Regions from separate parts of the Ferdinandcohnia sp. GQ5 genome, predicted to be linked through region 1. Evidence: riboswitches for the same ligand, from Rfam matches in the RefSeq annotation. Region 1 holds a riboswitch; each other region holds the start of a gene.
What was found. Region 1 has a riboswitch for thiamine pyrophosphate ahead of thiC (phosphomethylpyrimidine synthase ThiC). Riboswitches for the same ligand answer to the same signal wherever they lie in the genome.

Region 1 (7,167 bases):
TAAATGAATTAATTGATGGGATATTAACGGCAAATGTCGCTATTTTAATCGAGGGAGAAACAATTGCTTTACTTGCGGATTTAAAAGGTTTCGAAAAACGGTCTATTGAAGAGCCTTCCTCCGAATCCGTCATACGTGGTCCAAGAGACGGGTTTACAGAAACATTACGTGTAAATACGAGCTTAATCCGAAGACGAATTAGAAGCCCTAGATTGAAAATAGAGTCATTTACAATTGGCAAACTTTCAAAAACGGATGTAGCAATTGTATATATTGAAAAAATTGCAAGTGATTCTGTGAGACTAGAGTCAATTGAAATTGATGGAGTAATCGAGACTGGTTTTATTGAAGAGTTTGTTGAGGATTTTCCTTTTTCTCCATTTCCGCAAGTTCAAAACACCGAGCGCCCCGATATCGTTTGCGGCAGTTTACTGGAAGGGAAAGTATCCATATTGGTGGACAATACTCCATTTGTTCTGATTGTTCCCATGACCTTTTGGTCGGGGTTGCAGGCCGCTGAAGACTACTATGAAAGGTTTATTTATGTAACCTTTATTCGCTGGATTCGCTATATTTTATTCAATATTTCATTGCTGCTACCCTCTATTTATGTTGCAGTAATAACTTTTCACCCACAGTTAATTCCAACGAATTTGTTAATAAGTATAGCATCTGCACGAGAGGATGTCCCATTTCCAGTGTTATTTGAAGCTATTATGATGGAGCTAATGTTCGAAGCTTTACGTGAAGCTGGGATACGGCTTCCTAAGTCAATTGGTTCAGCTGTTAGTATTGTAGGAGCGCTTGTTATAGGGGAAGCTGCTGTGCAAGCTGGTATTATCTCTGCTCCCATGGTTATTGTGGTAGCAGCCACAGGAATAGCATCATTCGCGGTACCGCGCTATAATTTCGGCACTGCATACAGGCTCCTTCGCTTTCCTATACTTATCCTGGCAGGACTGTTTGGTCTCTATGGGGTCATTCTAGGAATGATTGCCATCCTAATTCATCTCGTTCATCTTCGATCCTTTGGGGTTCCCTATTTAAGTCCGATTGCCCCGCAAAATCCAAAATATCTAAAAGATGTTTTAGTACGAGCACCTAGATGGAGCATGCATCGCAGACCTATAATGGTAGCTGGTCAAGATAAAACCCGTATTCCTGAAGGGCGACGGACGAAAACCTGAAGGAAGGAACGAATGATGAGATGATCAAAAGATTAAAAATAATTCTTATTATACTAGTTTGTATGTTTTTAACTACTGGATGCTGGGATGAAAGAGAAATAAACGATCAGGCAATCATATTGGGGTGGGGATTCGACCAAAATGAAGATGGAGATTATATTGGCAGTGCTCAGATTGTGGTTCCTGGGGAAGTTGGTGAGAAAAGTAGTGGTCAAGGCAAAGGATACATAGTTGAAACAGCGACAGGGAAAAGTCTTTTGGATGTAACTCAGAATTTGCAAAGAAAGCTCTCAAGGAAAGTTTTTCTAAGTCATCAGAAGGTCATTATCATTGGGGAACGCTTAGCCAGAAATGGGGTATCGAACATCCTTGATGTATACAGTCGAGAACCTGAACTTCCCATACGAACAAACTTTTTTGTTTTAAAAAACGGGGATGCATTGGATTTTCTGGAGGTCCAGTACAAGATGGAAAATATGCCTTCTACTGCTGCAATGAAAATGTTCCAAAGTACAGCGGGACCAGAAAGCACTACGTTTAAGGATTTTTTGGAAGGTGCGAGTTCAGAGGGAATTAGTCCGACAGTACCGATTCTTGAAATTATTAGTTCTAAAAAGGAGAAAGAAAAGGATACTGAGACCTTCCAGCTTGGTGGAAGAGCTATTTTTAATCAGGATCTTGAGTTAGTTGGATTTTTGTCCTATCGCGAGGCAGTTGATAGATTGTGGTTAATTAACAAGTTAAATACTCATAATTTCACCACAAATTTATTAGGGGAAAAAGGAAATGTAGGTATACTGGGTATGAATTTTAAAAGTAAGATTCAACCCAATATACAAAATGATCGAGTGGAATTTCTTATAACGCTTTCCGGAACAGGGGTTGTTCGTGAAAATAATACAGTATTAGACCTAAAGCAGCCGAAGAATCTTCAAATCATAGAACGTTCATTCAATAAGAATTTGCAAGATCATATGATCAGTACCATCACAAAAGTTCAAAAAGAATATAAAACAGATATTTTGGGTTTTGGACAATCTGTTCATAAGAAATACCCTCAAAAATGGAAAATATGGAAAAAGGATTGGAGTAAGAGATTCTCAGATGCAGGTATTACAGTTAAAGTGGATATACGTATTGATCGAACTGGGGTAACTGGTTCTCCATTACATTTGAAAGAAAGTGAGATCCAGAAATGAAGATTTCCAAGTATCAAATATTTTGGATGATTGCATCTCTAGAAATTGGAATGGTTTTGTTATTAACACAATCACCTGCTATTGAAGAAGCAAAGCAGGACGCTTGGATTTCATTTGTTCTTGCTGGGTTAGCAGGAATAGGAATCACCTTTGCTGCTGGAAAACTAAGTCTTCTCTATCCTAACCAAACATTCATTCAGTTTAGTCAAAGCATATTAGGGAAATGGTTAGGGAGAATAATAGTAATTCCATATTTTATCCATTGGCTTTCTGTAATAGGAGTTATTTTTCGTCAATCATCTGAAATTATCCAAATGACTTTATTTACGAAAACCCCGTTGTTTATTTTAATTGTACTTTTATTACTTTTAGTAATTTATGTGAATTACATAGGGGGGATTGAAGGCATTGGCCGGTGTAGTGAAATCATGGGCCCTTTGATATTTGTAATGGTTATTATTACTCTGTTGCTTAATTTTAATAATATAGAATGGGATAAGATTCTACCTGTTTATACTGACTCAGGACTAAAATCGATTTTACAAGGAGCTTTAACGCCTGTATCGTTTTATGGTGAGTCGGTTTTAATAATGATGCTACTCTCTTTTACAGAAGAACCGAAAAAAGGAGTAACATGGGCTGTATGGGGTGTAGGAGTTGTAGCTATTTTAGTGACTATTTCAACGCTAGAAATTCTAATGGTATTTGGAGCAGATTTGTCTTCAAGACTATGGTATCCATTTTTTGAGATGGCGAGATATATATCGCTTATGCAATTCATACAAAATTTAGAAATAATTGTGACTGTTATATGGATCTTCAGTATATTTATAAAATTGTCCATTTACCTATTCGTATCTAGTTATGGTATAGCACAATGGCTAAATATAAAGGATTGGCGAAAGGTTATTTGGTTTGTAGCAATAGCTTCAATAGTACTTTCTTTGATTTATCCTAATAATAATGCAGCTTCAGTTTCTTATCTTGAAAAATATTGGCTTCCATTTGTTCTCCCCATAAATATGATAGGTATTCCCTTGCTCCTTTGGGGAATTGGAGTTATTCGTAAAAATTCAAAACAAATTGATGAGTAATAATACAAGCAAGTGTAAAATTGGCCCCATCTGCTAAACAGGTGGGACCTATTTTACGCTTACTTATAAATCTACGTCCAGGAGATTCTTGTAGCTTTCTTTTTCTACTCATAATGAATAGTCAATGCTTTTCTTTCCTTATCAGCTGCCCAAATTAACTTTTCTTTATTTTCATTTGAAGTAACTAAAATAAAATTCCATGGTTGCATAAACCCTAATTAGGGAGCATGATGCGCAGCATTTAGTATTTTATGTATTATATTTTCTTTTCTGGGATAGGACAAAAATCTCGGGATGTCTTTTCTAAGATAAATGACCTTATATACTTCTTTTTCTTCCTAAGCAAACCTATTGCTGTCCGTCTCTAAACCAAATGGTTTTTATTTTTATATTTATTTATTGCTACTTTTATTTTACTTAAATCTCATGTATACTAATACAAAATTGAATAGAAATAACTAGGGGAGTCCAATAAGTTGGGCTGAGAGGGAAACACGTTGAAGTTTCTTGACCCTTTGGACCTGATCTAGATAATACTAGCGTGGGGAAGTTAGAAAAAATAATTCATGTATTGAATAAACTTCTACATACAAAGCCGGTCCATCCTTTTTGGATTCGGCTTTTTTTATTTAATTCATTTCTTTAATTCCGCTTTTATTGTCTAGAGCTCGTCCTTTAATTTAAAAAATGGGAGAGATTTACTCTATGTCAACAACTTCTTTAAACGAAAAAAACATTTCCATCATGTCTAGTTTTTCAGGTAGTAAAAAAGTTTATGTTGAAGGCTCAAGACCTGATATCAAGGTACCAATGCGTGAAATTAAACTAAGTCCTACAACGGGCGCCTTTGGTGAAGAAGAAAATCAACCAGTTCGTGTCTATGATACAAGCGGACCTTATACGGATGCTAATTATTCAGCTGATATTACAAAAGGTCTGCCTCCTCTTCGAAGCACATGGATCCATGAACGAGGAGATGTTGAGGAATATGAAGGAAGAAAAGTTAAGGCTACAGACAATGGATATAAGGACGAGAATGACCCACGTGCTAAAAATAATGTGTTCCCAGGTTTAAAGCGTAAACCATTACGTGCCAAAAAAGGTAGAAATGTCACACAGCTTCATTATGCAAGGAAGGGCATCATCACTCCTGAGATGGAATTTATCGCATTAAGGGAAAATATGAAACCTGAATTTGTGCGTGAAGAAGTTGCAAGAGGTCGAGCAATAATCCCTTCTAATATCAATCATCTAGAGGCAGAGCCTATGATTATAGGACGTAATTTCCATGTTAAAATCAATGCAAATATTGGGAATTCTGCTGTTTCATCCTCCATCGAAGAAGAGGTCGAAAAAATGACATGGGCTACACGATGGGGTGCTGATACTATTATGGACCTATCAACAGGGAAAAACATTCATACAACAAGGGAATGGATTATTCGCAATTCAGCTGTTCCTGTAGGAACCGTTCCTATCTACCAAGCACTTGAAAAGGTAAATGGTGTTGCCGAAGACCTTACTTGGGAGGTTTACCGTGATACTTTGATTGAGCAAGCCGAGCAAGGCGTGGATTACTTCACCATTCATGCTGGTGTTCTTTTGCGATATGTCCCGTTAACAGCCAAACGTTTAACAGGTATTGTATCCCGGGGTGGATCTATTATGGCACAATGGTGTCTTCACCACCACAAAGAAAACTTTTTATATACTCATTTTGATGAAATCTGTGAAATCATGAAAACTTATGATGTTGCATTCTCTTTAGGAGATGGTCTACGTCCTGGTTCAATTGCTGATGCTAATGATGAAGCGCAATTTGCGGAATTAGAAACTCTTGGAGAACTAACAAAAATTGCTTGGGAGCATGATGTACAGGTAATGGTTGAAGGTCCTGGTCACGTACCAATGCACCTTATTAAAGAAAACATGGACAAACAACTTGAGGTTTGTAAGGAAGCTCCGTTCTATACTCTAGGTCCACTTACAACTGATATAGCCCCTGGCTATGATCATATTACTTCTGCAATAGGCGCAGCCATGATTGGTTGGTTTGGTACGGCTATGCTATGTTATGTTACACCAAAAGAACACTTAGGTTTACCAAACCGAGATGATGTACGTGAAGGTGTTATAACTTATAAAATAGCTGCCCATGCTGCTGATTTAGCGAAAGGGCATCCAGGCGCGCACAAAAGAGATGATGCCTTATCAAAAGCCCGTTTTGAATTCAGATGGAAAGATCAGTTTAATTTATCATTGGATCCTGAACGCGCTTTAGAATATCATGATGAAACGTTACCTGCAGAAGGTGCAAAAACAGCCCATTTCTGCTCAATGTGTGGACCAAAATTTTGTAGTATGAGGATTTCTCAAGATATTCGTAATTACGCGAAAGAAAACAAGCTTGATACATTAGAAGCAATAGAAAAAGGAATGAAGGAAAAAGCTGAAGAGTTTAAGGAATCTGGTGGTACATTATATCAATAACTCTTGTAGTTAGGAGTTTTACGTTGAAGTTCCTAAAGATGAGAGATTAATCAACTAAAGGATCTCCTTGCTTGTTGGAGAAACATTTAAAAGAGTTTAAACAATGTAGATATCAAAGGCTAATACTTGAAATAAATGTCATAAAATAAAGAAGCTTGGGGATATTAACCCCAAGCTTTTGATGTACTACTTCCTTTTACCACTGAACTCCTTGCGAATCTTTACCATCAGGTATAATAGTCTTAAACTTATAGTTAAGGATAGGAGATATGCTGAACCTACAATTCCTCAATGAATTTTAATCAGAACTCCGAGAGGACACTTGACTGACGAACTTCAAACTGTCCAAGGGTAGATTCATAACTGGTAGATCTCTATTTTCCTATGTTCCTTACTGATTCATCTCTTATAAAATTCAATTTATATTCACCAAGGAAATTGATGTGCTCCTATCCTAACAAATATTATTTAGGACTTACATGTATGCCTTCACTCTCTCGCCAATCTGCGTAAAGTATTCGCTTTACATTATTATATCCGTTAATAGTTAATTGGCTATCTAACCACTGTTGATCAAATCCGAGTTCATGTAAATTTTCCCATAAGATTTCCCCATCTATAATTAACGATGTTGGGAGGTCTACTGAACTTTCTGGAAGATTGAGATCTTTCTTTTCGGGTCTTTGATACTTTGATTGTAATAAGATACTTATTTGCCCATTAGTTTCTAATATACCGTATTTGACTTCGCGAACAGAAAAAACCTGATTTTGTCGAAGTATACTTAATACTTGATTTACATCCAATTTGTTCTTTTTAAGTAATTTTCTATCCATTACACCATCCCGAATAATGATGTTATGATCGCCAAATAAGAGAGAACGTATCGATTTATTTTTTAGAGTCAAGAACTCTATCCCTAACATGAGAAGCGTCCACAATCCGATGGCATATAAAAAGTGAAAAATCCCTACTTTATTTTGATAAATGGTATTTCCTAAAAAATCTCCAAGCACTAATACAAAAACTAAGTGAAACGGAGTTAACTGAGAGATGGATGTTCTACCTGTTATGATAATGATAAAAAATAAGGTGACAAAACCAACAATGGTTTTGAGCGTGAGTAAACCAATACTAACTTCCTCCAAAATTTTTTCCTCCAGTTTAAATTTTACTTCGTTATAAGATCTTGAGGTA
Region 2 (7,167 bases), on a different contig from region 1:
AAAGAAGCAATTCCTGTAATGCTAACCACAATAATCATAGGTGCAGAGACAATTCCAGCTTGTACCGCGGCTTGACCAATTACTAAGGCACCTACGATACTAACTGCAGAACCAATTTGCTTGGGTAATCGCAGACCAGCCTCCCGTAATGCTTCAAAGGCAAGCTCCATCAAAAAAGCCTCTACAATGGCTGGAAAGGGCACTCCTTCCCTTGCGGAAGCAATGCTCAGCATCAGATTGATCGGAAGCATTTCTTGATGAAAGCTCGTAATCGCAACATAGATAGAAAGGAGGAAGATAGCCACTCCTAAAAATATAAAACGAATGATTCGAATAAATGTTCCTATCCAAAAACGTTCATAATAATCTTCTTGGGATTGAAATAAGCTAAAAAAACTAATTGGCGCTATTAAGGAAAAAGGGGTACCGTCAATCATTAATACCGCTCTGCCCTCTAGTAAATTGGCAGAAACAACATCCGGTCGTTCCGTATATAAAACTTGTGGAAATGGTGAAAAAGGATGATCTTCAATAAATTGCTCGATATATCCGCTTTCTAAAACTCCATCAATATCAATCCGATTTAGGCGATTTTCCATTTCCTGAATTAAGTTCTGGTCAGCTAGTCCCTCTATATATGAAATGACTACTTTTGTTTTTGTATATTTACCAACATATAGTGGCTTCATTTTGAGGGAAGGATCTTTGATAATCCGTCGAACTAACGATGTATTTACTCCTATGGACTCAGTGAAACCTTCCCTGGGTCCACGGATTCCAGTCTCAGCTGATGGTTCTTCAATGGAACGCTTTTCATACTTTACAATTCCTAAAGAATAGGCCTCTTTAAGACCATCTAGCAGTAAGAGTGGGTTGCCATTGGCAATTGCATCACTACAGGCTGAATACGTATCTATCTTTTTTATATTCGAAATCGGAATCGTATTTTTTAAAGAATGAATGAAATCTTTCTCAATAATTTCTGTCATTTTCAATAAATTTTCAAGTACAAGTTCATCAAGCTTTTGTAGATCACTTAATCCTTCTATATAAACAACAGCGGCCTTTTTATTGCCAATCGCAAATGAATGAAAAACGACATCTGAACTATCTTTATAAAGTGAGGAAAAAAACAGGACATTCTCATCAAGGCTATTTGATAATGAAACACCCACAGATTGATTTTTCTCTGGAGCTTCTTTACCTTTCGTCCCTTTCTCTTGAGGAAGTCTTCTCATGCGAAACACCTTTTTTCCTCCTCTAACCCAGTATTAATACTTACATTGCCTTAATTGGTAATAAAATATGCATAGAGGAAATTGTTTCAAGTTATTGAGAAGGAAAATTGTACCAATTTGTAGAATTATTCGGAGAGAGTTAAACGTTGATATTAGAAGTTTTCTTTAAAGAGGTGGATGTGTTGAAAAAATCTCTAGGTTTGATTTCATTGATTTTAATAAGTCTTTTTATCGTTCTAGGTTTTGTAATCCCACAAGCAATAGAACCTTTACCTGAATCATTAGACTTATTGCTGTTGTTAAGCCTGTTAATAGGGTCATTTATAACCGCGATATTAAGTGAAAAAGGACGTTTGAAAATTATTAATGTCGCTTTTTCGTTAGTGGGTATGTTTGCTTTACTAATTATCATTATTTTCACAATTAGTATGATGTTGTTTGGGAACTTTGGGACTTAGGTTTATTTTAAATTATCCATCATAGTTTTAACTTGTTTATCGATGGATGGTGAGGGAGAAATTATTATTAAAATCATAATGATGAAGAACATTGAATATTATGTTACTATCACTAAAATTCGTTCGTGAAAAGGAGGTGACGAGTAACGGGGTACAAATTTACATCAAAAAAGAAATGGATTAGACAAGCGATAAATTCAATTTTATACGTACTCATTATCATTTTTTTAAGTATATATTATTATATAATCTTTGATGCAGCTAATTTTACAAATCCAATCATATTTATTATTTTAATTTCCTCCATTTTGATTGCGATACTTAGGGCAATATACTATTTTAAATTAAATAAAAAAGACTATCTTTTTCTTGAAGGCGAAAGTTTATCTATATACAGAGGATTTCTTTTTCGAAGAAAACAAATTCTATTTGGCCAAGTAGAGGTAGTTGTTCAAGTTAGTGATGTCATTCTATTTATTATGAACAATGGAAAGGAAGAACAAATTTATACTGATTTAATATCAGAGGAGGATCAAGTAGAGTTGATAAAAAACCTAAAGTCTATATTTGATTCTAAGGCAGTTGGGTTTTAACGTCATCTTTAAGGATTTTGGGTTTGAAAAAAACCCCATTGTATTACCGTTATCTAACAGATTTAGATAGACATGTGTTAAGCCATTCTATATATGAGCGTTAAAATTTTTAACGTTTCTATAAAGAGGGGGTTAATACATGAGGAAACCTGTCAAAACTATTTTAGGTGCAGCATTATTAGTTGTCGGACTTGCAGGATGTCAAGGTAACGATAATAACTTTGATACCAAAAATAATGGGGATGTCAAAATATTGAATCAAAGAAACGATAATGGGCATGGTTTCAATCAAAACGACAGATTTGACAATAACAATGGCCGTAGTAACATCATGAATGACCGTAACCAAGATTGTAATGATGACCTCTATTATGGTCAAAGTGGTACTGGTACTACTAGTATTGGGACAGGAACTACTGGTACCGGTGGTGCTGGTGCGATGGGAACTGGAACAGCAGGCAGTGGTGCTGGAACAGGCGCTGGTGTTAATGGAGGTCCTGGTGCAGGTACTACTGGATATGATGGTTGTCGAGACGGAACTGGACTAGGGTCAAATAATCGCTAAACAAGAACATTTCTATTGGAGTTGCAACAATATTCATGAACGTGGATATTCCAATGGCCTGCCTTTAAGCATGCTTAAGGGGTCAGGCCATTGGTTTTCAGTAATTGTTAAGATCCTACCAACCCTGTTAAAGGGCTACTCGCTACTGCGTAATCTTTTTCCTCAATGCGTCCGGCCTCATAGCCTAGTCTTCCTGCTTCTAACGCAAGTTTGACAGCGAGTGCCATTTTTACTGGATCCTTTGCACCTGAAACAGCCGTATTTAACAGAACACCATCTGCTCCAAGTTCCATTGCATGAGCAACATCCTTTGGTGAACCAATTCCCGCATCAATAATGACCGGAACTTGAGATTGCTCAATAATAAATTTTAGATTTAACGGGTTAATAATTCCTTTACCTGAACCAATTGGACTTGCCCCCGGCATAATCGCATGTACACCGAGATCCTCTAATCGCTTAGCTAGCACTACATCATCTGACGTATACGGCAACACAATGAAACCTTCATTGAGAAGCATTTCCGATGCCTTCAACGTTTCGATTGGGTCTGGTAAAAGGGACCTGTCATCTCCTATAACCTCAACCTTAATCATGTCACACAATCCAGATGCTTTAGCTAGTTTCGCTATTCGAACCGCTTCCTCAGCAGTTTTAGCTCCTGCTGTATTTGGAAGAAGTGTATATTTCGTTAAGTCCAATTGCTCTAAAAAATTGGGCTGACTTTCTTCAAAAATGTTCATTCTTCTCACAGCAAACGTTAAAATTTCAGCATCTGAAACCTCAACAGCTTGCTTTTGAATTTCAAAAGATGGATATTTTCCTGTTCCTAATAAAAGTCTAGAATGGAATGTACGATTTGCTATTGTTAACATGATTATCCTCCTCCTACAAATTGGACGATTTCAATAATATCGCCATTTTTAAGTCTCATCGCTTTATAGTCATCTTTTTGAATAATATCCTCATTAATCTCTACAATCGCGATCCGATTTTCCAAGTTATAATGAGTCAAAAGCTTATCCACTGAATTTACTTCTTCAGGAAGTTCAACCTGCTCTCCGTTAAGTCTAATCTTCATGTTCTCACCTCCCTAAATCAACGTTTTTTGTCTTCGATCAATACGAAAAGCATCGATCCATTCCTGTTTTACCTCTTTATTTAAAATTAGGTCACGTATCATTTTCCCAGTTGCGGGGGCAAGGAGAATCCCATTTCGAAAATGGCCACAGGCAATCAAAATTTGTTCCTCCTCAGGGTGTCTGCCGATAAATGGATGCCCATCAAATGTGGTAGGTCTCAAACCAGATGTAAACCCTTCAATCTTCCAGTTAGCAGAGGAGGGGAGCATCATTTTCGCTTTATTAATTAAACTCTGAACACTATCAAGGCTAATCGATTCACTCCAGTCATCTGGAATCATCGTTGCTCCGATCACGAGTTTTCCGTTATTTCTTGGAACGATATAGGATTTGTCATGGAACACCGTGTGCTGCAATAGAGGTTTCTCGTGCTTAACAATGATACTTTCTCCTTTTACAGGTGACAGTTGTTCAGAGATTCCTAGATTCTGAAAAAGGTGATTACTATAGACACCAGTTGCTATAACGATGTGCTTTGCTTTGACATTGCCTTTAGCTGTTTTTACAATGTAGTTGTTATCATGTTTTTCGATTTCATAGACGTGACAGCTATCAAAAATAGAAGCACCAAGAACTAGGGCGCTTTTTGCAAAAGCCTCACACGTACTAGTCGGAATAACGTTCACATCATCTTTGATATAGGCAGCTCCTAAAACGTCATCGCTAATCCCTGGTTCCATACATTGGACTTCTTGCCCGCTCAGCTCTTTTACAGTTGGCTGCTTTAAAAGTGAATGGAGGTCTAGCATTTCATTTTCAGTGAATGCTAGCTTTAAAATGCCGCCATTTCGATATCCAATATCAATACCACTTAAATCAAAGAGTTCATCTTTTAATCGTATGTACTCAAGTTGACTCGATCTTGCAAAAGGGAAGAAGAGGGAAAAATCACCATCGCTTTCGGAATGAGCACCAAGCATGCCTGCAGCAGCTTTGGTTGTTTTCGCACCAATTTGCCCTCCATCAAATAGCGCAACATCCATTTGCGCATTGGCTAAATAATAAGCAATGGAGCAACCAATAATTCCACCACCAATAACAACTACTTCATACCTATTTTTCATGATGAATCGCCTCACTGAATGTTTTTATGATGGAATAAGGTTCATCTGTCGCAAAAATACTGGACATGATTGCCACACCATCGGCCCCAACTTCTTTGATAGATGGTAATGTTTCTAACGTAATGCCACCAATTGCATAAACAGGGATGCTCAGTTCTTTTTTCATTTGAAATAAAGGCTCAATCCCGTTTGGGGCTAGACCTTGTTTGCTCTTCGTTTCGAAACAATGGCCATATAGGATGTAATCTGCACCATTTGCCTCCGCTTCTTTTGCTTTTTCAAAGGAATGAACACTACAACCCACTCTCATTTGCGGTACACATTTTTTCACCATCTTTACAGGTAGGCTGTGTTCAGGTAAGTGAACAGTAGGTATATCCATACATAGTGCAACATCAAGTCGGTCATTGATGATGATCTTCTCTTTCTTCACACCGTTGTTTAGTAAATATTCGATTAAGGACACAATTTCGAGAACAGATTTTGATTTCTCTCGAATCTGCACGTAATCAATTACATCTTTAATCGCAATAATTTTTTCAGCAATAGCTTTTACGGATTGTCGATCATCCGTCACAGCAATTAATTTCATTGAACTACTCCTTTTCGTCTAACAACTTGCAGCGTAAAAAAGGAATATAACGGCTAAAGCACAACAAAAAACCACTCTCCAAAGTAGGAAAGTGGTTGATATGTATACACATAAAAAACGATTGCCTTAACCACATCCCTACGCAGGTACAAGCCTGTTCAGGTAATGAGGGTTTCAAAGTACACTACTTTTTTCTCAGCTCTTATCAAGAGTTCCCCTAGTGAAAATACAAAACTATTAACTTATAACCTAAAATTACCACAATTCCGTCCAATTGAAAAGGCATAAGTTTCCAATGGGTCAGAGGGACAGGTCCCTTGTCCCAGTTTCTTTGTTACCTCTGATGGCAATGTCTCAAATTAAATGGGAACTTACTAAACATTCGCAAATACCCGAATTCAGATATCCTCCTTGCTTGTCATCTGTTTTTCACCTAAAATAAAAGAATCTCTGGACGGCCTGAGTCTCTCTATATACAGATTCAGGCCTTCAGTTTGCATGTAAGAAAGGAACATCATGATATGAATTCATCTGAGTATTTTTATAGATTTCTAGAGCCGATATCCAAAGAATTAGCATTCCTAGCTGGGGAATTGGAACACTCCATTTTTACAAGTCCACGTACAATGTTAACTCATTCAAGGGTACTCGTTGAAAATATTCTGCAGCAAGTAATGGAATATGAAAAAATGAAAGAAGATCCTCGCATAACCCTAAAAGAAAGACTCACTCTTTTAGATAATGAAGGAATTCTAACATCAGAGATAAGGGATGCCCTTCATTTAGTTCGTCAACTAGGTAATCAAGCCTCACATGACAAGAGAAGGTTTCGTTATTCGGAAGCACTGTTATCATGGGAAGCAATTTACCAAATTGTGAGATGGTTTGTTGAAGTGTATAGCTCCTTAACAATCGAAGTACCAGCTTATCAGGATCCGACAACTCCAAAGGAAGAGCGTTACGATATTACCGAACTAGAGCTTCGGTTGAAATCACTAGAAGATGTATTAGTTGCTTCTATGAAAAAGGGAACACCCGATACGAAGGTTCAAAATGAGGTTGCAGTTACAACAGAAGTTACTCCATCAAAAATGGCAGAGCCGGGATATACAACGATTCGTACGATTGAGTATAAAGGGGATACGTTGGAAGTTCCATATTTTCTACGTGATGCTTTTTTGCTGCCACAACGATTTGATAAATCAGAGACTTTTTTAATTAGACTAGGTGCTGAGCAGCAAGCGCGTATTATGAGCGAATTACCAAGCAATCTCGAAGACTTGCATAAGTATGTTAAACGTTTTAATGAAAACAATGATAAACAATTCTTCGAGGAGTTAAAAATCTTTATTGAAGAAGAAAAGATTCGTAGAAAAGTAACTCTTGAACGACCAGGAGAACTGCTTTTATTTTACAAATCAGATTACATGATCCTAACAGATTCTCTTAAACAGATTCCTCTTATTAAAGACGAGTTTATAGGCGTACCCAGCCTTATTAAACAATTAAACGAAG
Region 3 (7,167 bases), 170 kb from region 1:
ACTTCTTTTTTCACGGTTTGCACAACCAAGCATTGGCTGGAGTAATGCATATTCCTTTAATGATCCACTTGGGATGTGCCCACATTGTGAGGGGATTGGTAGAACGATTACGTTAAACCTCGAAGCTGCGTTAGATAAAGAAAAGTCCTTAAATGAAGGAGCGATTTTACTTCCGGGGTTTGGTCCAGGGACATGGCAATGGAAAGCATATGCGGAGTCTGGATTCTTCGACAACGATAAGAAAATAAAGGATTATACCAAGGAAGAGTTTGAAAAGCTCGTTTATGCCGGTGAGGAAAAAATCGTCGTTAATTATATGAATGGTGAGATTAACACAACGTATGAGGGCTTGGCCGTTAAATTTATGAGACAAAATGTGAATCGAGATAAAGATACATCGAAAGCTGCTGAGAAAAAGCTGAAAGAATTTACGACAACTGGCAAATGCCCTAACTGCCAAGGGACACGGTACAATGAGAAGGTCTTGTCTTCAACTTTCAAAGGTTATTCCATTTATGACCTGACATCCATGCAACTCGATGAATTAATGGATGTTCTTCAAAGCTTTGATGAACCAAGTGTGAAACCAATTGTAGACGGGGTTGCAGAACGTGTTAAAAATCTTTGCGACATTGGACTAAGTTATTTGACCTTAACAAGGGAAACACCTACTCTATCTGGTGGAGAGTCTCAGCGTGTAAAAATGGTGAAATATTTGTCCAGTAACCTAACTGGATTAATGTACATATTTGATGAACCAAGTACAGGACTACATCCACGTGATGTCTACCGATTAAATGAATTACTAGTAAAGTTAAGAGATAAGGGAAATACGGTTTTAGTTGTGGAGCATGACCCTGATGTTATTCAAATTGCAGACCATATCATCGATGTTGGTCCAAATGCAGGTACTGGTGGAGGACATATCATGTATAGTGGAAGTTATCAGGGGTTATTATCTTCTGATACACTTACTGCTCAGTTTTTAAACAAGAAAATGGAAATTAAAACAAATCCCAGACCTGTTAATGAGTTTTTGGAAAGTAAAAAAAGTAGCCTCCACAATTTGAAAAATGTGAGCATTCGCGTGCCAATCGGAGTTTTTACTGTTGTTACGGGGGTAGCGGGTTCTGGTAAAAGTACGCTTGTAAACGAGGTTTTTGCAAAGGATTTTCCAGATTCCATTCGTATAGACCAAAGCCAGGTTCATGGTAACATACGATCCAATCCGGCAACCTTCTCCGGTATTATGAATTCGATTCGAAAAGCATTTTCAGAAGCGAACAATGTGGAGAGTGGATTATTCAGCTATAATTCAAAAGGTGCTTGTGAAACATGTGGTGGAACAGGAACGGTAGAGCTTAACTTATCCTTCATGGATAAAATGGAAATGGAATGCAGTGAATGTCACGGAGATCGTTACAAACAGGAGGTCCTTCAATACCTGTACAAAGGAAAAAATATTGTAGAGGTTATGGATATGTCTGTAGCAGAAGCTGTGGAGTTTTTTGAAGCCAAAGATATCAAGCGCCAATTGACAAGTATGGCGACTGTTGGACTTGGATATTTGTCTTTAGGCCAACCACTAAACACATTATCTGGTGGAGAGAGTCAACGACTGAAGCTCGCAAAAGAGATAAATAAAAAGGGGAATATCTATATTTTAGATGAACCGACAACCGGACTGCATCTGTCCGATGTTTCCAATATTCTAGCGATTATCGAAAAATTAGTTGAAAAGGGTAATACAGTTATTGTCATAGAACATAACCTAGACGTCATACGAAATAGTGATTGGATTATTGATTTAGGTCCAGATGGAGGTACAGGTGGTGGAGAAATTTTATATGAAGGGCCACCTGGAGGACTAAAAAATTGTGAACGATCAATAACAGCTAAGTATATTTAAAGAAAAGAAGAGGTGCCTAAACCCTGTATACTTAAGGGTTCATGTGCCTTTTTTAAATGAATAACGAAAGGACGCATCAGTAGCCAAGGTGGATAATGATCCTGTTTCTATACAATTAGATTGAATAAAAGTAAGTTGCACTCATACTCATTTAATGAGGTGATGTTATGGATTATAATAATTTTAAATCAATTAAAGATTATGGCTTCGAAGGTTATATTCCGGTTACTGAATTGATGCAAAATCACTCTATCGTTCCACATAATAAAGGGGTTTATATGGTGCTTTATACCCCTGATGATTCACCAGAGTTTTTAACAGAAGGTACGGGTGGTTATTTTAAAGGGAAAGATCCGAATGTTCCAGTAGAAAAATTAAATGAAAGTTGGATAAAGAATACGAAAGTAATCTATATCGGGAAAGCCGGTGGTGGAAAAAGCTCTGCAACTTTGAATTCAAGAATAAAACAGTTGTTAAAATTTGGTAGTGGGAAAAATGCAAGCCACTACGGTGGTAGGGTTATTTGGCAAATAGAGGATATTAATCATTTGATTGTTTGTTGGAAGGAACTAACCGTTGAGGATCCTAATGATGTAAAAAATCAACTGATTAAGGGTTTTAAAAAAATACATAGAAAGAGGCCATTCGCCAATATGGTTGATTAATCTTAATTTCGTGAGTAATGTTCATTAATATATGGAGTAGTTTAAAAAAAAGGAACCGGGAGGATTATTGTTAATCCTCTCCTTTTTTTGTATCGGTTTTAACAGGAGTGGTAAAAAGTGGATGGAAAAATGAAACTAAATCGAGTTTTATTCGTATATAAGGTATAAGAAAAAACGATCCTTTGCCAAATTAAGATTTCATTAGGCGGTGGTGTATTGAAAAATCTTGTAGACGATATAAAAACAAATTTAAGGAAGCTAAGGAGTAACATAAGTAAAGAACAAGCAAAAAAACTTGATTTAAATAAATGTGAAAGAGTGGTTGAAAAGCTGGATTCTTTATCGACGAATTGTGAGGAATGTCGAGAACATCTAGTTGATTTAAAGAAACATTTTATGGGGTTAGAAGCAAAAATAGATAGTATTGAGCAAGAATGTAAACAGCATAAACAAGTCATTCAAGGAATTGTTTCACATCTTCAGAAGAAGCATAAGTTGGTATCAGAAGGATTTTATCTATCATTATATATGTCCATTGGTATGAGTTTAGGTGTAGTGTTTGGATTAACAATAATTGACAACTTTGCGTTAGGTATATCGTTTGGTATGAGCATGGGTATTGCCATTGGTGCTGGTTTGGATGCAGATGCTAAGAAAAAAGGTAACACAATATAGTCGATCGAACACTTACAAATGTGAGTGTTTTTTGTTTGCATTAGGTGAGGATTGCTTAAAAAAGAATTTGAACTTCCTTAAATGTTACTGGAAAATTTTATGATATACTAGTTTGGTAGAGGAGGCAGTGTAATGAAAAATAAACAGCGTTTACAAATTGTAATAATTATCATAGCATTATTCTCGTTGGTTGCATGTAGTAATTCAACGGATGAGGCAAATGCTAAACCAGAAAATGAAGAATCAGAAACTAGCACCGATCTAAAAACAGAGGAAAAACCGGCTACCGATGAGGAGCCAGGTGAAATAGTTAAATCTGAGAGTCCTGAACATACTCAGATTAAAAACAAAGATGTGACATCTAAAGAACCATCAACGAATGAAAATGAAGAGTCATCGAAGTCTAGTGACAACAAAGAAATAAACCAAGGTATGAAGGATACATATCTCAAAGAATTAAATGAATTGGAAGAAGCAGATAGAAACGCCGAAGATACAACAACAATGGCAGAATTAGAAGAACAAGAGGCGGCAAGGTATAAAAAGTGGGATCAGAAATTGAACGAAATTTATGGTGTATTGAATGAACAGCTTGATTCTGAACAGATGGATCAATTACGAGAAGAACAGCGGAATTGGATTAAATATAGAGATGAAACTGCAAAAGAATCTTCACTGAAATATAAAGGTGGCTCGACGGAAACCTTAGAATATGTTGCTACCAAAGCAAGTCTAACTAGGGAAAGATGCTATGCGTTGGTTGCAAAGTATATGAAATGATTGTTTTTATTGGGGTAAGCTCGGAGTAGGACAATGACTCAAGCGGGACAATGGACATGAATAGTTGCCTTTTCATAGCCACTATGATTAACTAGTATCTAGTAACTTAATAATCTAACAATTCGACTAGGGGAGCATTTTTGTGCTGAGAGATAGAAGAAATATCGACCCTTTGAACCTGATCTAGGTAACACTAGCGTAGGGAAGTGGAGTTGGCACGTTATGTTTAGACTGAACGATTTTATATTGCCTAACCCATTCCTAGCAAACTAGTGATGGGTTTTTGTTTTTTTATCTCCCCAAGGTCAAATGGAGAGAGGGGACAAGAAAGTGAGTAGTCTTTTTACAGATCGTTTATGGAATCGAGTGGAGCCTATCTGGAATTCGTATTTGGAGCATCCATTTGTGAAAGGGATTGGCGAGGGTTGGTTGGATAAGGATAAGTTTAAGCATTATATGAAGCAGGATTATGTGTACCTGATTGAATATTGCCGTCTATTTGCATTAGGGAGTGCAAAAGCTCCAGATTTAAAAACGATGTCCATATTTGCAAACCTTTTGCATGGGACATTAGAGATGGAAATGGATCTTCACCGCCAATATGCCGCAAAATTTGGAATATCAGCTGAAGAGCTTGAGGCAACAAAGCCTTCATCAACTACAACTTCTTACACAAGTTACATGTTGAATGTGGCGCAGCTCGGTGGTGTAGATAATGTTGTCGCAGCAGTCCTTGCTTGTGCTTGGAGCTATAACTTTATTGGAAAAGAGCTCGTAACATGGCATGGAGCTGTTGAACATGAATTTTATGGTGAATGGGTGAAAATGTATTCATCCGATGAGTTTACTGCCTTGGCGGAAGATTGTAAGACGCTAATCAATGAAATCGCAAGCGAAAAACCGGAACGAGATTTAGCTGTACTTGAAGAAATCGTCGTCAAAACCAGTTTGTTTGAGTATATGTTCTGGGATATGGCTGAAAACCTTGAGGAGTGGCCAATTAAACTGTAAGGACATGGGGACAGAGGGACAAAGAACCTCTGTCCCCCTATATTATCGACCTTTACTGTTGGAGTTATAGTCAGTTTTTAACCATGCAATTGGGCTCATATTTACCTTGTTTGCACCTGCATATTTTGTAAGTGTTGGAACAACGCTGTCTAAAGGAACCACGGTATACGTATAAGGGAGTTTCTCGTCATAGTTATATTCAAAGGTAAATGGATCAGTAGGTGGATTCATTTTACTCATATTTTCACTTCCAACAATATGAGAAGACCATGCCCAATTTCCGATTGTTGATTTGTCATACCATATAAATCCTGTTGTAAACAGATTTTCACCATTATTGTCCCAGCTGCTTCCTGTATACGTGCCATATTGGTTGGTAATTTTTGAGTTTACAATTAAGTTTCTATTATAAGCTGCTTGGAATAACTCAGCCCATTGGGCGTCCATATTTTTAGTATCTAATCCCTGAATCTCTGCACCAATGATTGGCTCGTTAATGTCATTGAATACAGATGTATCTGCTGCAATCGAGGCTCCATTTCTAGCATTTAGTGCCCGTGAAAGTGTATCTGTTCCAAATTCAGCAATTGCCGAGACATTCTCTAAAATCGCTTGATGAGAGGAATTGTCCAAATACAAGTTGTACGCATGACCAGAACCTTGGCGTATCATAGGAATTCTCTGTCCAACATTGGTATAGGTATTATAAGCGAGTGTTAAACGTATTCTTTGATTGCCATCCTTTATCTCATCGCCACTACTAGACACATAATTCACATAGTCTTTATCACCTGAACCTGATAAATGCACCTTACTGTGATACGCAGCATAGGCCATGATTTGTTCTTTAGTGGCACCTTCATTTCGCATGTTGTAATACACACTATCGGAATTCAGTTCATTTGAAGCATATTTCTCTTCCATAAATTGAATCGTTTGATAAATATCAGTGTCTGTTGAGGGATTTTCATCTGCAGGTAATCCGAATTCAGACCAGGAAATGGTGATGTTGGAGCCACCGTTCTCTGTATCAATTAATCCATCCGCTGCAATTGGAAATTTGCAATGGTCAATCCATACATTGTTGGCACCATTTATTTTAATATAAGTCCAGCCTACTTCCTTGTGTTTTCCTGTATCATCCCATTGCCACATGCCATCAAAGTTCAGATTACGAATGACGATATCGTTCGTAGACCGTTGTAATTTTAACTCGACAGATCTTATCGTTTTTCCTTTTTTTGAAAAAATCGTGAGTCCTTCAATATTATCAATATTTAGTTGTGAAACACCAGAAGCTTCTATTTTTGGATTGGTAAATCCGTTCATAGGATCTCGATATTTCGTAATGAAACGAAACTTCTTTGTTTCCTCAGAACTCAGATTTAGATTCTTCCACCCAAAATTTAAGTCCTTAGCGATTTCAATTACTTTCACACTTCCAGCTTGTGCATCCAAAATGGCCTGTAAAAACTCTCTTTCTGTTTTGACCTGTCGATAATAGGGTGTATCAATGTATTCACTTCGGTCATTCACCCCTATTGAGGCATAACCAGAAACAGATAGAAAACTACTGTCATAATCTTTCATATACCTAATAGTGTTGGGAATCGAATCGATTGCTGCAGCGTGAGCCGTACCATTTCCGGTCAAGAAAAATGGCGCAAATAAGGAAAAAACCATAACCAATACCATTGCTTTTCTAAACTTCATAAAATACCACCTTTGCAATTTTTTAACTAAGTCTCAATGCAAACCAAATACAAACAAGCCTTTATATTACACCTCCAATCAACGTCTAACGGTAAACATTAGATTATTCTTGTAAACCCTTTCATGTTTGTGAATTCAAAAACTTCTATATTAGTTTAGCAAGCTTCTCATTACATATTTTGTGAGAAGAAGACGTTTCTGTTTACATTTTCGAAGGTGTTTAGGCATGTACACAGGAGAGGGGGTTCCTTTTTCCTAGTTCCTCGTTTGTTAAATAGGAGTAAAGTTGCGATTCCTTAAAAAATGAAGGATATGGGCAGATGAACATGTAATAAAAAGAACATAACTAGAGTACAAGTTTTAAGCGGGTGAAAAATGAGAACACGAATAAAGAATTTTGTTGGCTCATTTGGA

Region 2: it holds a riboswitch for thiamine pyrophosphate, as region 1 does, so the genes downstream of both, AC6CHV_RS01755 (thiamine phosphate synthase) here and thiC (phosphomethylpyrimidine synthase ThiC) in region 1, are expected to answer to the same signal.
Region 3: it holds a riboswitch for thiamine pyrophosphate, as region 1 does, so the genes downstream of both, tenA (thiaminase II) here and thiC (phosphomethylpyrimidine synthase ThiC) in region 1, are expected to answer to the same signal.

Annotation. Positions count from the first base shown of each region.
Region 1 covers NZ_JCAXEW010000002.1:236,114-243,280, reverse strand. Annotated here, with positions in the region: gene AC6CHV_RS03180 (spore germination protein) at 1-1,187, shown strand, start outside; gene AC6CHV_RS03175 (Ger(x)C family spore germination protein) at 1,208-2,386, shown strand; gene AC6CHV_RS03170 (endospore germination permease) at 2,383-3,480, shown strand; TPP riboswitch at 3,931-4,045, shown strand; gene thiC (phosphomethylpyrimidine synthase ThiC) at 4,186-5,970, shown strand; gene AC6CHV_RS03160 (YetF domain-containing protein) at 6,435-7,118, opposite strand; gene AC6CHV_RS03155 (CBO0543 family protein) at 7,142-7,167, opposite strand, start outside.
Region 2 covers NZ_JCAXEW010000001.1:380,278-387,444, reverse strand. Annotated here, with positions in the region: gene AC6CHV_RS01785 (spore germination protein) at 1-1,238, opposite strand, end outside; gene AC6CHV_RS01780 (histidine kinase) at 1,421-1,696, shown strand; gene AC6CHV_RS01775 (hypothetical protein) at 2,429-2,854, shown strand; gene AC6CHV_RS01770 (thiazole synthase) at 2,962-3,729, opposite strand; gene thiS (sulfur carrier protein ThiS) at 3,732-3,935, opposite strand; gene thiO (glycine oxidase ThiO) at 3,948-5,060, opposite strand; gene AC6CHV_RS01755 (thiamine phosphate synthase) at 5,050-5,652, opposite strand; TPP riboswitch at 5,771-5,881, opposite strand; gene AC6CHV_RS01750 (DUF4145 domain-containing protein) at 6,174-7,167, shown strand, end outside.
Region 3 covers NZ_JCAXEW010000002.1:410,327-417,493, reverse strand. Annotated here, with positions in the region: gene AC6CHV_RS04105 (ATP-binding cassette domain-containing protein) at 1-1,909, shown strand, start outside; gene AC6CHV_RS04100 (hypothetical protein) at 2,077-2,574, shown strand; gene AC6CHV_RS04095 (glycine zipper domain-containing protein) at 2,791-3,249, shown strand; gene AC6CHV_RS04090 (lysozyme inhibitor LprI family protein) at 3,382-4,029, shown strand; TPP riboswitch at 4,148-4,251, shown strand; gene tenA (thiaminase II) at 4,360-5,040, shown strand; gene AC6CHV_RS04080 (pectate lyase family protein) at 5,083-6,753, opposite strand.